2 regions of the Arthrobacter sp. W4I7 genome follow, and region 2 is predicted to be linked to the other one. Evidence: riboswitches for the same ligand, from Rfam matches in the RefSeq annotation. Region 2 holds a riboswitch; the other holds the start of a gene.
What was found. A riboswitch is a leader RNA that binds a small molecule or an ion and turns the genes downstream of it on or off. The one in region 2 is predicted to bind S-adenosylmethionine.
Positions count from the first base shown of each region.

Region 1: another riboswitch for S-adenosylmethionine. It lies ahead of QF047_RS17765 (cobalamin-independent methionine synthase II family protein); the one in region 2 lies ahead of QF047_RS13790 (bifunctional o-acetylhomoserine/o-acetylserine sulfhydrylase).

Region 1 is NZ_JAUSXU010000001.1:3,933,103-3,940,688, reverse strand. Features, by position in the region: gene fbaA (class II fructose-bisphosphate aldolase) at 1-862, shown strand, start outside; gene QF047_RS17775 (DUF3151 domain-containing protein) at 865-1,287, shown strand; gene QF047_RS17770 (uracil-DNA glycosylase) at 1,445-2,074, opposite strand; partial or broken gene QF047_RS17765 (cobalamin-independent methionine synthase II family protein) at 2,287-3,495, opposite strand; SAM riboswitch class I at 3,505-3,610, opposite strand; gene QF047_RS17760 (M14 family zinc carboxypeptidase) at 3,834-4,895, shown strand; gene QF047_RS17755 (adenylosuccinate synthase) at 5,152-6,441, shown strand; gene QF047_RS17750 (DUF1508 domain-containing protein) at 6,814-7,167, shown strand; gene QF047_RS17745 (RNA polymerase sigma factor) at 7,452-7,586, shown strand, end outside.
Region 2 is NZ_JAUSXU010000001.1:3,010,279-3,017,864, reverse strand. Features, by position in the region: gene QF047_RS13805 (CPBP family intramembrane glutamic endopeptidase) at 1-689, shown strand, start outside; gene QF047_RS13800 (HNH endonuclease signature motif containing protein) at 806-2,293, opposite strand; gene QF047_RS13795 (VOC family protein) at 2,521-3,159, opposite strand; SAM riboswitch class IV at 3,321-3,436, shown strand; gene QF047_RS13790 (bifunctional o-acetylhomoserine/o-acetylserine sulfhydrylase) at 3,481-4,806, shown strand; SAM riboswitch class IV at 4,917-5,032, shown strand; gene QF047_RS13785 (homoserine O-acetyltransferase) at 5,045-6,160, shown strand; gene QF047_RS13780 (hypothetical protein) at 6,216-6,770, opposite strand; gene QF047_RS13775 (winged helix DNA-binding domain-containing protein) at 6,803-7,586, opposite strand, start outside.

The sequences.
Region 1 (7,586 bases), 920 kb from region 2:
CACCGGCGGTGCGGCCTACTGGTCCGGTGCCTCCACCAAGGACATGGTTGCCGGTTCGCTGGGCTTCGCGGCCTTCGCCCGCGAGGTGGCCAAGAACTACAACGTCAACATCGCGCTGCACACGGACCACTGCCCCAAAGACAAGCTGGACGGCTTCGTCCTGCCGCTGCTGGCTGCTTCCGAGGCCGAGGTCAAAGCCGGACGCAACCCGCTGTTCAACTCCCACATGTGGGACGGCTCCGCCGAAACCCTGCAGGAAAACCTGCGCATCGCCCGCGAACTGCTGGAGCGCACCGCTGCTGCCAAGATGATCCTCGAGGTCGAAATCGGCACCGTGGGCGGCGAAGAGGACGGCGTGGAGAACGCCATCAACGACAAGCTGTACACCACCGTTGAGGACGCCCTGGCCACCATCGATGCCCTCGGCTCCGGCGAGAACGGCCGCTACATCACCGCGCTGACCTTCGGCAACGTCCACGGCGTCTACAAGCCCGGCGGCGTGAAGCTCCGCCCGGAGATCCTCAAGGACATCCAGGCCCAGGTTGGCGCCAAGATCGGCAAGGACAGCCCGTTCGACCTCGTGTTCCACGGCGGCTCCGGCTCCTCCGACCAGGAAATCGCGGACGCCGTCTCCTACGGCACCATCAAGATGAACATCGACACCGACACCCAGTACGCCTACACGCGTCCAGTGGCGGATCACATGTTCCGCAACTACGACGGCGTGCTCAAGGTCGACGGCGAAGTGGGCAACAAAAAGACCTACGATCCCCGCGTCTGGGGCGCATCCGCGGAAGCAGGACTGGCTGCCCGGGTGGTCGAGGCCACCAAGCAGCTCGGTTCAGCCGGAAAGACCTTCTAGGAATGTCCGACGAGTTCCGCCGTAACCTGATGGGCCCCGAGCCCACGCTCCTGCCTGCCGAGACCGAGGTCAACCAGCAGCTGGAAGCGGGCCAGGAAGCCCTGGACCTCGTGGCGAAGCACCCGACGTCCTCATTGCTGTGGGCTGTTCTTGCCGAGGAGGCCTGGGCCGAGGGACGCACCATCGATTCCTACGCCTACTCCCGTGTGGGCTATCACCGCGGGCTGGACTCGCTGCGCCGCAACGGCTGGCGCGGCGTGGGGCCCATTCCCTGGGAGCACGAGCCCAACCGCGGCTTCCTGCGGGCGCTGTATTCCCTTGGCCGGGCATCCGCAGCCATCGGTGAGGCCGAGGAGCCGGAGCGGATCGAGAAATTCCTGAACGACTCCGACCCTGCGGCGAAAGCCGCCATCGAAGCAAAGTAGCAAAGAGGACGACGGCGGGCGGTCACCTTTTCGAAAAGGTGACCGCCCGCCGTCGTTCCCTAAGTGGCGTTGGATTGAGTTCTGGTGGTTGGGCTTGTCGAAACCTGGATTTCGACAAGCTCAATCACCGGAGATCGCGAACTCAATCACCCTGTGGCTATGCCTTCTGGAGCCCTGTGCGCGCCATGGCGTCGGCGTAGGCCACACGCATGGCCTCGAGGTATTCCTCCTGGCGGGCGGGTGAACCGGCGAAGGCGCGGCCGCTGAGGGATCGCACTTTGTAGGTCTTCAGGCCGCGGCGCCAGAGCAGCGGAACTTCGGTCTTCAGCAGCAGGTTCGCCAGGCGGTTGGCCTCTGTGCCGTGCGCTACGATCACTGAAGCGCGGGGGACCAGGGCCAGGAATTTGAGCAGCGGCTTCAGGCCGGCGGACACCTGATCCGGGGTGAACTTTCCGTTCGGCTCCCCGGGGATATGCCACGGGTGGACGTTCCACGGCATCACGAACTCCGGCCGAAGCCCCAGCTTCCACTGGATACCGAGCATCCGCGTTGCGGCGTCAGCGTCCCCGGCCGTGATGAAACCGGACTTGTCGGCCTCGCCGATGTTCGAGTACAGGCTGATGATGCGGCACTCGTCGACGTCGTGCATCGGGTCAACGTAGGGTACTGCCGTGCCGGGCTTGGCCTCCTGCAGGGAATCGCACAGTTCGTTGACGGCGGCAACATTGGGTTCGTAGCGGCGGCTCAGAAGCTGCTCATGGAATGATTCGGGTGCCAGGGCGGTCATGTAGGGCTGGGTCTCCTGCGGGGATTGGTGTTGCGCCACCGCGAAAATGGGCGCACTGTGGCGCAACACATCCGAGGTGGTTGAAATGGGGTGGGCCGATTCCTGGTCGGCCTTTCCCAGTTTAGCAAGCCCCGGGAAACGAAACGCCGGTCCCGTGCACCCGGCTGAAAAGGGTGCCCGGGACCGGCGGGGGTCCGACGCGCTGTTATGGCCTACCAGAGGCGCTTGGTGGCCCGGCGGGCACCCTCGCCCAGTGCTTCCAGCTTGGCGAATGCGATCTGCGGGTGCACCCTGCCGCCCAGGCCGCAGTCGGTGGACGCGATGACGTTCTCCCGGCCCACCACCTCTGCGAAGCGGACGATCCGATCCGCCACCAGGTCCGGGTGCTCCACCACATTGGTGGCGTGTGAGACCACGCCGGGAATGATGACCTTGCCCTCAGGGAGCCCGGCGTCTTCCCAGACGCGCCATTCGTGTTCGTGCCGGACATTGGCGGCCTCAAAGGAGTAGCCGCCGGCATTAATCTGCAGTACGGACCCGATGATGTCCGCGAAGGGAATATCCGTGGTGTGCGGGCCGTGCCAGGATCCCCAGCAGACGTGCAGCCGGATCTGTTCCTGGGGCAGGTCACGCAGCGCCCAGTTGGTGGCCTCCACGCGCAGCTGGATGAACTTCAGGTAGTCATCAAGAGCCGGCTCAGGGTTGATCTGGTCCCAGCTTTAGGCGAGTGAAGGATCATCGAGCTGGACCGTGAGTCCGGCATCGATAATGGCCTTGTATTCCTCGCGCATGGCGTCGGCACAGGCGTACAGCAGTTCCTCGTCGGTCTTGTAGTACTCATTGGCAACCCGTGCACAGGACCCGGGGGAGAGCGAGGCCACAAAGCCCTCGGACAGTCCCGCGGCGGCCAGCCCGCTCTTCAGGTTCTTGACGTCGGAGGCCACCAGGCCGTGCCCGGTGTAGGTGAGGGGCCCGGCAATCTTGGGCTGGGAAACGCTCTTGCGGTGGGCCAGGATGCCGGCGGACGGGTCATTGTAGGCATCGTTGAACTTCTGCCGGTCACGACGGTCCGGGAAGGAAGTCAGGACAATGTTCCCGGGGGAGGATCGGCGTATCTGGGTATCAGCCCAACGGTCCACGTCCGTCGCTTCGAGGCCACCAAGCCGGGAGAAGGAGTAGTTCCACCAAGCCCCGTAGTCAACCGAGCTGGACATCGCGTGCCCATATTCGCCGTCATTGGCGATATCGATGCCCAAGTCCTTCTGGCGCTGCACCACGTCCGCCACTGATGCTTCCAGCAGGTCAAGGAACCGAGGGGTGATGCCCTCCTGCTCCTTGGCGGCGTTGGCTGCTATGAGTTCAGGGGTGCGAGGCAAAGACCCTGCATGGGTGACGCGGATGTGGTCTGTGTTCAGGGACACTGGAATTCCTTTCCATCGGTCCTGGCAGTAGCACCTTCGCGGCAGGGGGTACCTGCACTTAGCGGGGTTGCTGCGGCGTCAACGATCCAGGTCTCTCGGCCGCTCCGGATGGTTCACTCTCACTTAATTCCAAGACTTTCCCGGGAGCAAATCCGGTTCGGATTGTTTCGGCGGAAAGCAGGCGTGGCGCCTGCTTTCCAAATCGCTATAACTGCATGCAAGTTCCTGTTATATCCATTGACAGGTCTCGTTTAGCTTGGTTGGCTCTTGTCACAGGCCGCAATGGGGGACATGGCGGCCTGAACGCACCCCAATGCACTCGAAAGAGGTAACGCACCGTGAGAAAAGCCCTGGCAACTTTCAGGACCCTTGCCGTTTCCGGAGCCCTGGCGCTGGCAGCAGTGGCGGCGCCCGCGCCGGCGATGGCCGTAGGCGAAGGCCCCAACTACGACGGCAATGGCCAGATCACCACATCGAAGCTGGCCACCTACGACGAGATGGTCTCCTTCCTCAAAGACCAGGACACCCGCCAGCCGGCCATGGAGCTGGAGGTCATCGGGCAGACGGTGAAGGGCCGCGACATCCACCTGGTCAAGTACATCTCGGACCCGGCCAAACCCACCATCCTTTACCTGACGCAGCAGCACGGCAACGAACAGCTGACTACCGAGGGTGCCCTGGAATTCGTCAAGCACCTTGGCACCGGCAAGTCAGGGGATGTCCTGGACGGCGTCAACATCCTTATCGTTCCCATGCTGAATGCGGACGGGGCCATGGGTGACGTGAACTTCTCCCTGGCGGACTACCAGGCCAAGGGCGGCCGCAACATGACCCGGTACAACGCCGAAGAGGTGGACCTCAACCGTGACCACGTGGACAAAGTCCAGCCGGAAACCCAGGCGCTCCATAACAACGTGATGCGCAAGTACCGGATCGACTACATGATCGACCTGCACCACCAGGGCACCCGCAGCCAACGTGACGGAGAACTCGTCTCCGGCTCCATCCTCTACCCCACCACCCCGTACGCCGATCCTGCAGTTGTGGAGAAGTCCAAGCAGCTGGGCGCGGTGGTGTTCCACAACGTCGACTCCACCGGCTGGGGCCACCTGGGCAAGTACGTGGGCGGCAGCGCCGAAACCATCAGCCGCAACGGCATCGCGGTGGAATACGGCATCGCAACCCTGCTGTTTGAGATGCGGGGCATGTCGGACCACTACCTGGACGGATATGCCCTGGGGCTCCGGAGCAACGGGTACCTGATCAAGCAGACAGTGACCACCCTGACGGCCACGGCCGAAGCCATCGCTGACGGATCAATTGCCGACGCCGACACCTCCTTCTGGGACAGCCTCGCCACCCAGACCTCCCGCCCGGGCGAGGAAGCTGAGGACGAGTAGTAACCGCTGACAGTCCGCCGCGGTCCCCCGGCATGGGTGCTTTACCCTGCAAGAAGGACCGCGGCGGCCCAACGAGTGGACAAAGTCCCTCATCCGCTAAACTTGGGTGGTAAGAGCCCCGGAACTCTTGCATCGCTGTGCTGCCCCGCGGACCAGCGAAGGCCGGTCCATTCGGGGCATTCTCATGAACGGCGCTGAACCAGGCCAGCCACGAAGTAGCCGGCCCGGACAGCCCGAACGAATGGGGGAGGATCCCATGCCAGCAATTGTGATCGTAGGAGCCCAATGGGGCGACGAAGGAAAAGGCAAGGCGACCGACCTGCTGGGCGGCCGCGTTGATTACGTCGTCAAGCCCAACGGCGGCAACAACGCCGGGCACACCGTCGTCGTAGGCGGTGAAAAATACGAACTCAAGCTGCTTCCGGCAGGCATCCTCAGCCCCAATGCGGTACCCATCATCGGCAACGGCTGCGTGGTCAACCTCGAGGCACTCTTCCAGGAGATCGACGGCCTCCAGGCCCGCGGCGCCGACACCTCAAAGCTTCGCGTCTCGGCCAACGCCCACCTCGTGGCGCCTTACCACCAGGTGCTGGACAAGGTGACGGAGCGCTTCCTCGGCAGCCGCGCCATCGGCACCACCGGCCGCGGCATCGGCCCGGCCTACATGGACAAGGTGGCCCGCCTGGGCATCCGCGTCCAGGACGTCTTTGACGAGTCGATCCTGCGCCAGAAGGTGGAAGGCTCGCTGCGGCAGAAGAACGAGCTCCTGGTCAAGATCTACAACCGCCGCGGTGTGGTGGTGGACGAAATCGTGGAGTACTTCCTGTCCTTCGCCGAGCGGCTCCGCCCGCTGGTCATCGACAGCACCCTGGTCCTGAACACCGCCCTGGATGAGGGCAAGGTAGTGCTCATGGAAGGCGGCCAGGCCACGTTCCTGGACGTTGACCACGGCACCTACCCGTTCGTCACCTCCTCCAACCCCACGGCCGGCGGCGCCTCGGTGGGATCCGGCATTGGCCCCACCCGCATTTCCCGCTCCATCGGCATCATCAAGGCGTACACCACGCGCGTCGGTGCCGGCCCGTTCCCCACGGAGCTGTTCGACGAAATGGGCGTGTACCTGCAGAAGACCGGCGGCGAGTTCGGCGTCAACACCGGCCGGCCGCGCCGCTGCGGCTGGTACGACGCCGTCCTGGCCCGCCACGCCTCCCGGGTCAACGGCTTCACGGACTACTTCGTCACCAAGCTGGACGTGCTCACCGGCATCGAGCAGATCCCCGTGTGCGTGGCCTATGACGTGGATGGCGTCCGCCACGACGAGATGCCCATGACGCAGACCGAGTTCCACCACGCAGTGCCCATTTTCGAGTACTTCGAGGGCTGGACCGAGGACATCACCGGCGCGCGCAACCTGGCGGACCTGCCGGAGAACGCCCGCAACTACGTGCTGGCCCTGGAAAAGCTGTCCGGGACCCGCTTCTCCGCCATCGGAGTTGGCCCGGACCGCGACCAGACCATCGTGGTCAACGACCTCATCAACGACTGACATGTGGGCCCACGCCTGCGCCCACGCTACCGAGGGGCCCCGATCGAGCTTGCGAGATTGGGGAGGTAGCAGGGAGGCTTCCCTGGCCGAGCTTGCGAGGCTAGGGAGCGGGTGGGGACGACGCCGGCGGGTCACCTTCACAGGGCGGCCCGCCGTTTGCGTTATCCAGGGAAACTTAAGGCAATTTACACAGCGTTAACGCCGTAGGTCTTGCGGCGCTGCACGCCTACCGGCGAGACTCTTTGTTACACCGGTGACTTGATCACCAAATCGTTCGACCAGACCCGCGGGATTGAGGGGCAGTGATGCGCCCGGACCGGCCGGTGGCAATGGCGCCTCCGGACAAGGACCCGCAGAACGGAAGGATTTGTTATGGCCGGAAAGTTCGAAGCGTTTGTTGACCAGGATTCTTTTTTCAGGTTCCGCCTCCTTGCCCCGGACGGCACCATCATGGCCGTCTCCGGCCCCTTTGACAGCAAATCCTCCCTCGCAGCCGGCATCACCGCCGTCAGGGAGTGCGCAGGAACGGGACTCGTGACCGATCTCTGCCCCGCGGGTACGGCGGCGCGTCAGGCACCTGCTGCAGTTCCGGCGTCGGCCGCTGCAACCGTCCAGGATGACTGTGACGACCGGCGCGTACCCGCCAACACACACACTTCCAGCCTTTCCCCCGGGCCGCGGCGGCAGGGAAGCCGGCCACGCTGGATCACCGCAGCCGCCCGCTGAACCGGGCCGCGAAAATTCCTTAAAAGTTTTTGGGCCTGGGCGTAACCCTTAGGGTGCCCCGGGCGATTACCTTTATGTAGCGCCGGTCTGGAACTTGTCCCCCATCACGTTCCAGGCCGGCTCTTTCACTTTCGGGCGGAAAGGCATGTGCTGCTGCAGCATCGCGTGGCGCATCCGGACAGTGGTTACCGAGGGGTAAAGTGATCCCGGGAAAAGGCACTTCCGAGGTTCGGTTCCTGCCTCTCCCGCCCAACAGCCTCTCTTTGACTGAAAGCACTACGTCTGTGACTGATGCACTGACAGGCCTGGCCCCGGGGGACCAGGCCACCGGGTCTTCCGGTTTCAGCGCGGTGTACCGGACGTATGCATCACAGGTCCTGGGATATCTCACCGCCCGGGGCGTCGAGGATCCGGAGGCG
Region 2 (7,586 bases):
AGCTCCTGGACAAGATGACCCGGGCGCCGCTGGCGGAAGGCACCTCCACACTCAACCGCTCACAGAGTACCCGCGAGTATTTCGACCTGACCTACCAGTTGCTGGACATCATCTTCGCGCTGGTGCCGGTGCTGCTGGTGATCTACTTCCTCACCGACCAGCGGCAGGCGGCGGCGGGCGACGGCGGCCATTCGGCTTCTGCTTTCCGAAAACTCGGGTTTAACTTTGCACGCCCGGGCCGGGACCTGCTCCAGGGGCTGGGGCTGGCGGCGGTGATCGGTATCCCGTCCCTGGGCCTCTATGCGGCGGGCCGGGCGCTGGGCATCACCACCGCCATCATTCCCAGTGCGTTGGACGCCTACTGGTGGACAGTGCCGGTGCTGATCCTGTCCGCGATCCGCCATGCCGTGGTGGAGGAAGTCATCGTGGTGGGCTACCTGCTGAACCGGTTCGGAAAGTTTGGCTGGAGCGTGCCGCTGGCCATCGCGGTGAGCTCGCTGCTGCGCGGCAGCTACCACCTTTACCAGGGCTTCGGGCCCTTCATCGGGAACGCGGTGATGGGGGTCGTCTTCGCCTGGCTGTATACCAGGACGCGACGGGTGATGCCCCTGGTGATTGCCCACGCCCTGCTGGACATCGTCGCGTTCGTTGGCTTCAGCCTCTTCGGCAAGGCAGTCGGACTGGGCTGAGGCAGCCAAGCTGGCGCAGCAAGGTGCGGTGCGACGGCGATCCCTCCGATGTTGTGAGCCTTCACTGACCCCGTGGTCGGTTTCGCTCCCCAAGTTCAGCCACCATAGGTGGTTGGTCAGGCGGGTGGGGCGTGCAGGAACCCCTCCAGGCATTCTTCTCCTGGAGAGATCCCGATGTAGACAAAATCGGGTGGGTCCCCGGACACCGCCTGCCGCTGGTTTGGCCAGTGTGGTGGTTCCCAGTCCTGGTGTTCGCTTTTGTAGTGCCGTCCGGTGGGTGAGGTCCAGCCGGGTGGTGCGGTTTTGGTGGCGGGGGTGGGTTTCCAGCCGCTGGTATGCCGTAGCCGGTGATGTTTGGGGCAGGGCTGTCCCAGATTCGATATCCCGGTAGTGCCGCCTTGATGCCAGGCGAGGATGTGGTCGGCTTCGTTGTCGAGCGAATTGTTGCTGCATCCTGGAAAGGGGCATTTGCCATCCCGCAACCTAAGCCAGTTCCGCATGGCCTGGCTGATCCGGTACTTTGTCCGGCCGATCTCCAGTGGCGCCCCGTCCCTCGGGTCCACCAGGACCCGGTAAAACGAAGCGGCCCCGTCGGCGACGAGTTGACGTGCCATCGACGGTGGAATGGGGCCGTGGCCGTCCAGCATTGCCGGCTCGTCGGTCAGGCCCATCAGGGAGAAAACCGGAACGGTGACCAGCACCTGCGCCCGGATCGACGACGACGGGCCACCCGTTCCTGCGACGACCCCGGCGCTGTCGCCACCACCGACACTTTCATCGGCACCTACCGAAGTGTTGCCGCTGCTGAGAATCGCTGTGGAGAAATTATCGGCCTTCAATTGGGCCAGGGTACGGGGCTCGTCCGGTCCCTGCATCCCCCGTGCGATGGCCGTGAGCCGGTTCCAGCCCGCCAAGGCATGCTGGGCAGGCAGGTAGGCCGAGAGCCAGGCCATGCCGTCCCGATCCGGCCGGTATTCCACCCGCCGGTCTGCCACACCCCTGGCGTGGCGCTTCTCGATGGATTCGGCGTGATGGCGTTCCCGCCAAGTCCTGGCCTTAGCTTTGAACCGGTACGCCGGCATCTCCCCGATGGTTGCCGCGTTGGCCGGCTTCGGTACCTCCTGGTCAAGGAAGTGGGCTTCCAGGGCCGCCGCACCGGCGGGGTCAAGGCTGGCCGTTTCATCAACCATGGCCAGGGCGTGCTGCCAGGTAATCGTCCCGGACTGCAACGCCGAAAGGGTGGGCGGCAACTCCTTGCACAGGGTGTGCGATGCGGCCAGGAACGCACCCGCTGCCCGGGAACCGAGGGCCAGGAGGCAGCCGATTTCCGCGGCGACAGCCATTTCAAGCGCCTGTACCGGCGCGTCCGGCGCTATGGCCTGGGCGGTATCCGCATACGTCACCGCAGCCCGCGCCTTCAAACCCGCGAACCCGGCCTCCACCACCCGCGCTCCGGCAAGAATGTCCAGGCACCCATCAGCCAGTCCGGCCAGGGGATCAGCAACCGAGAATGGCTCCGAACCCCAGCCGTCCACCTCGGCATTGAGCACAGCAAGAGCGGCCTTGATGTCCTCAAACGCCTTAGCCACCGCCGCTTTCCCCATAAACCCATCATGACAAGGGGTTACGACAATTTGTCGGGCTCCGCGAGCGAGGTGTACAGCAGAAGTTGCGTGAGCTTAAAGGCAGAAATGGATTCGGCCGCCATCGGCAGGTGACGCCGTTGTCACAAGCTGATGGCGGCCGAAGTTTGGAAGATCAGGCGCCCAGGCCGAAACCGGGCACACCACTGCGATGCCCGGGCGCCAGTGCCCGGGCATCGTAAGGAGGGTTAGATGGTGACGGCTCCGGTGGAGGTTTCGAAGGTGACGGACAGGATGCCGGGCGTTCCGTGCGGAGCCACCCAATCGACGGCCACATCCTCGAGCGGCTTCTCCACGGGCTCGCCCAGCCACTCGGTGACGCGTGCCGCCGAGCCGGCAATGGTCAGGCAGCTCATCTTGACGTTGCTCTCGTAGGCATTGGACGGGTGCAGGGACGGATCGCCCTCCCACTTGAGCATGTAGGGGACCTGGGGGTCGGCGATCAGGCCGAGGATGCCAATCTGCTGCCAGACGAGTTCGCGGCCGTCCGGAAACTTGCGGTTGCCGTTCACCGCGGAGCGTCCGAGCCGCTCCTCGAACGGGGCGAGGTCGTCCACTTCGACGCACCAGCCCATCCAGCCGCCGCCCGCAGCAGACCGCGCACGCACAGCCTGTCCGAAGGGGGCCTTGTCTGAAGCAGGGTGGTCCAGGACCTCCACGACTTCAAGGTACTTGTGGCCGGCGAGCGGGATAATCATGTTGCGGGTGCCGAACCGGGGGTGTACCCCACCCTTCACTGCCTCAACGCCGAGGGCAGAGGAAATTCGTTCGGTAGTGGCCGCCAGGCCATCGTGTTCACAGGCGTAAGAGACGTGATCCATGCGCATGCCATCATCTTGGCACTTTGTGATCGGGCTCTCAGCTAAGGTTACCCTTACTGGGGATCTTCGTTTGTTAACCCCCGCAAAACGGCGCCCGCGGAAATCTTCTGGACCATGTTCGTCACAATCCTGTCCGGCGCCGGGTGCGTGTTCCTACACTGGGCTCAGGTCATGAGTGCCAGCATCAAGCCCCGGCTCGCTGGCCGGCAACCCTCCAACCGCGGTGGGGTGCCCCGGGTGAGGACCTGGCTGTCCGGCAAGGGCCGGATGGCAAGCGCGGCCCGCATGCTTCGAGCATGCCCGGGCCCATGTCAAAGGAGCCTTGAATTGTCCAACGGATGGTCCTTCGAAACCCGCCAGATCCATGTTGGGCAGGAGCCGGACAGCGCCACCGGCGCCCGCGCCCTCCCCATCTACCAGACCACGTCCTTTGTGTTCCCGAGCGCGGAAAGTGCTGCCAACCGCTTCGCACTTGCCGAGCTGGCTCCCATCTACACCAGGATCGGCAACCCCACCCAGGAAGCCGTGGAACAGCGGATCGCCAGCCTTGAAGGCGGCCTGGGGGCCTTGCTGCTCAGCTCCGGGCAGGCCGCAGAGACGTTTGCCATCCTGAACATCGCCGAGGCGGGGGACCACATCGTGGCCAGCCCCAGCCTCTACGGCGGCACCTACAACCTCTTCGCCCACACCCTGAAGAAGTTCGGCATCTCGGTCACTTTTGTGGCAGACCCGGACAACCTGGACCAGTGGCGTGACGCCGTCCAGCCCAACACCAAGCTCTTCTTCGGCGAGGTGGTTTCCAACCCGCGGCAGGACGTCCTGGACATCGAAGGAGTGTCCCAGGTTGCCCATGACGCCGGCGTGCCCCTGGTCGTGGACAACACCCTGTCCACCCCGTACTTGATCCGGCCGCTGGAATGGGGCGCAGACATCGTGGTGCACTCGGCCACCAAATACCTGGGCGGCCACGGTGCTGCCATCGCCGGCGTGATCGTGGACTCCGGAAAGTTCGACTTCGGCAAGGACCCGCAGAAGTTCCCCGGTTTCAACACCCCGGACCCCACCTACAACGGGCTGGTGTACGCCCGCGACCTCGGCGCCGACGGAGCGCTGGGCGCCAACCTGTCCTACATCCTCAAGGCCCGGGTCCAGTTGCTGCGCGACCTCGGTTCTGCGGTGTCGCCGTTCAACGCCTTCCTGATTGCCCAGGGACTGGAGACGCTGAGCCTGCGGGTGGAACGGCACGTGGCTAACGCCGTGGACGTTGCCCGGTGGCTGGAAGGAAGGGACGACGTCGAATCCGTCGCCTACGCCGGGCTGCCCTCCAGCCCCTGGTACGAGCGCGGCCGCAAGTACGGCCCGAAGGGTACCGGCGCCATCGTGTCGTTCAACCTGGCCGGCGGGGCCGAGGCCGGGAAGCGCTTCGTGGACGCCCTGGAGCTGCACTCCCACGTGGCAAACATCGGTGACGTCCGCTCCCTGGTGATCCATCCGGCGTCGACCACGCACAGCCAGCTCTCCCCGGAGCAGCAGGAAATTGCCGGCGTGACCCCCGGACTGGTGCGACTTTCGGTGGGAATCGAACACATCGATGACATCCTGGCGGACCTCGAAGCCGGTTTCAGGGCGGCCAAGGAGGCCAGCGGCGCTTGATCCGCGGGCAGGCGCCCTGATCCAGACGGCCACCAGCGGCGACAAGCCGGGAAGTCACAACCAGTCACACTCTTGGCGGGAGGCCGGGGCTGTTTCGTACACTCGATGCAGGTCATGAGTGCCAGTGACAGCCCCGGCTTGCTGGCCGGCAACCCTCCTACCGCGGTGGGGTGCCCCGGGTGAAGACCTGGCCTGCCGGTCAGACGACGGCAGGCAAGCGCGTAGAAGAGGTCTTGCCATGACGGTTACCGTCACCCGTACCACTGTTCCCGAGCATGGGATTGTCCGCTATGCCTCCATCGGGGGACTCAAGCTGGAAGCCGGCGGATACCTGCCGGATGTCACCCTGGCCTACGAGACCTGGGGCACGCTGAATGAGGACGGCAGCAATGCAGTCCTGATCGAGCACGCGCTCACCGGCAGCACCCACGTGACAAGGGGCGACACGGATGAGCCCGGTTGGTGGGAACAGCTCGCGGGACCGGGTGCGCCCGTGGACACCGACCAGTTCTTCGTCGTCTCAATCAACATTGTGGGCGGCTGCTACGGGTCCACCGGGCCGTCGTCGCCCGCACCTGACGGCAAACCCTGGGGCTCCCGGTTCCCGCTGGTGACCCTCCGGGACACCAGCGAGGCGGAGGCCCGGCTGGCGGACCAGCTGGGCATCAGCAGCTGGTTTGCCGTACTGGGCGGCTCGATGGGCGGCGCACGTGCGCTGGAATGGGCGGTGACATATCCGGAACGAGTGCAGCGCTGTGCCGTGATTTCCGTGGGGGCCGCGAGTACCGCCGAGCAGATCGCCTTCGCCCAGGCACAGACTCTCGCCATCCGCCAGGACGCTAACTTCAACGGCGGTGACTACTACGGCGGGCCATTGCCGGAGGATGGCCTGGCCCTGGCCCGGCGCATTGCCCACATCACGTACCGTTCGCCGCTGGAACTGGACGGACGCTTCGGCCGGGCACCGCAGGCCCCCGAATCGCCCTTCCAGGGCGGGCAGCTCGCGGCGCGCGGGCGCTACCAGGTGGAGAGCTACCTGGACCATCAGGGCACCAAGCTGGTCCAGCGCTTCGACGCCAACAGCTACATCGCCATCACCGAAGCGCTGATGAGCCACGACATCTGCCGTGGCCGAGGACCCCTCGAGCAAACCCTGTCCCGTGCCGATGCGCGGTTCTTCGTAGCCGCCGTGGATTCGGACCGGCTCTACTTCCCGTCCCAGTCCTTGGAGCTGGCCCGGGCCCTCCCCGGAGACGTGGACGTCCACTTCATCGAGGCGCCCATCGGTCACGACGGATTCCTCACGGAAATAGGCCAGCTGGGAAACCAGCTCCGGACAGGTTTCCTGGTCTGACGGCGGGCTGGTCTGACCGCTGCCTGGCCTGGCTGGTTCCTGGCCTGGCTGCTTCCTAGCCGTTCATGATCTCGCTGCGGCGGGCCATGTAATCCTCCATGGAGAGCTCGCCGTTGCTGTACTTCTGGTCCAGTTCCGCAAGCTTGCGCGCGCGGTAGCCCTGCGGGGCCGACGGCGGAGGGGGAGTGGCCGGGGCCGCGGGCTGCTGCGGGGCTTCTTCGGGCTGGCCGGGCAGGGGCTGTCCGTGCTGTCCGTAACCGGGCTGTCCGTAGCCGGGCTGGCCAAACGTCGGCTGCCCGTAGGGCGGGAACTGCTGGTCCATCGGCGGGACCGGCTGAACGGGCGGCAGCGGCGAGCCCGGGAGGGGCTGGGGCTGGTCAAGCTGCCGGAATCCGCCACCGAAGTAGTCCTGCTGGGTGAAACCGTCCCGGGGCTGGTTGCTCTGCGGGCCGTTGGAACCGGGGTACATGCCGCCGCCCGGGAACTGGTCCGGGTAGCGTCCCGAAAAGCTCTGCTCGTGGTTCCTGCGGGCCACGGACTTCCGGTACATCCGCATGGCCATCGGGACCAGGAACGACAAGACGATGATCCAGAAAAACAAGTTGCTCACGGTGCCGTGCCTCTCATTGGTGTCCTTCCAGCTTAAGCCCGGGCTTGCACGCGGACCGTGCGGAGCTCCATAAAGGCGCCATACCTATCCACGGCTTCCTGAACTGCCGCAGCCAGCGGAGAGCCGGGAGCGGCATCCGCAGAGGAGAGGCGGATGTCCAGTTCGCACCGGCCCGGAAGCAGCGTGTGCCGCCATGATCCGGCCATCCGCCCGTCCAGCAGCACCACATGCATGGGTTCGCCCTTGAACGGAAAGGCCGGCGCCCCGCCTCCCATGTAATGCCGCGTGGCGGAATAGCCCATCACATACTCGTCGTAGCACTGGATCAGGTCTATCCGCGGCCGGACTTCCGAAGCACCACCAACGCCAGCACCATCAGCGCCGGCGCCACCAGCACCAGCGCCGGCCCCGGCGGCGTCGAGGCTTCCCGCGTCCAGACTTCCGTCGTCACTCCCCGCATCGAAGTAGACAACGACGCCGTCAATCACCGTTTCGGCCAGGGCTTTGGAGTGCGCCTCGACAGTGAGTTGCAGGCCCTTGCGGACGTCCGTCATGGTCAGCCCGGACCAGTCGGCGCAGTCCTTGACCGTCGCCGGGCCCCGGCTGGTGAAATAGCGGCGGGCCAATTCGGCGAGTGCTTCAGGCCCGCCGGGCGCAGGTTCCGCCCCGACGGGCACCCGCTCGTCGAAAAGCGCATACGTCTGCTTCAACGCCCCGCCCGCGCTGCGCACGGGCCTGCCGCTCACCAGGACGCCGCTGATTTCGGCGTGCATGATCAGGTAGGCAAGCTGCAGGCCCTTGGCCGGGAACCCGGCG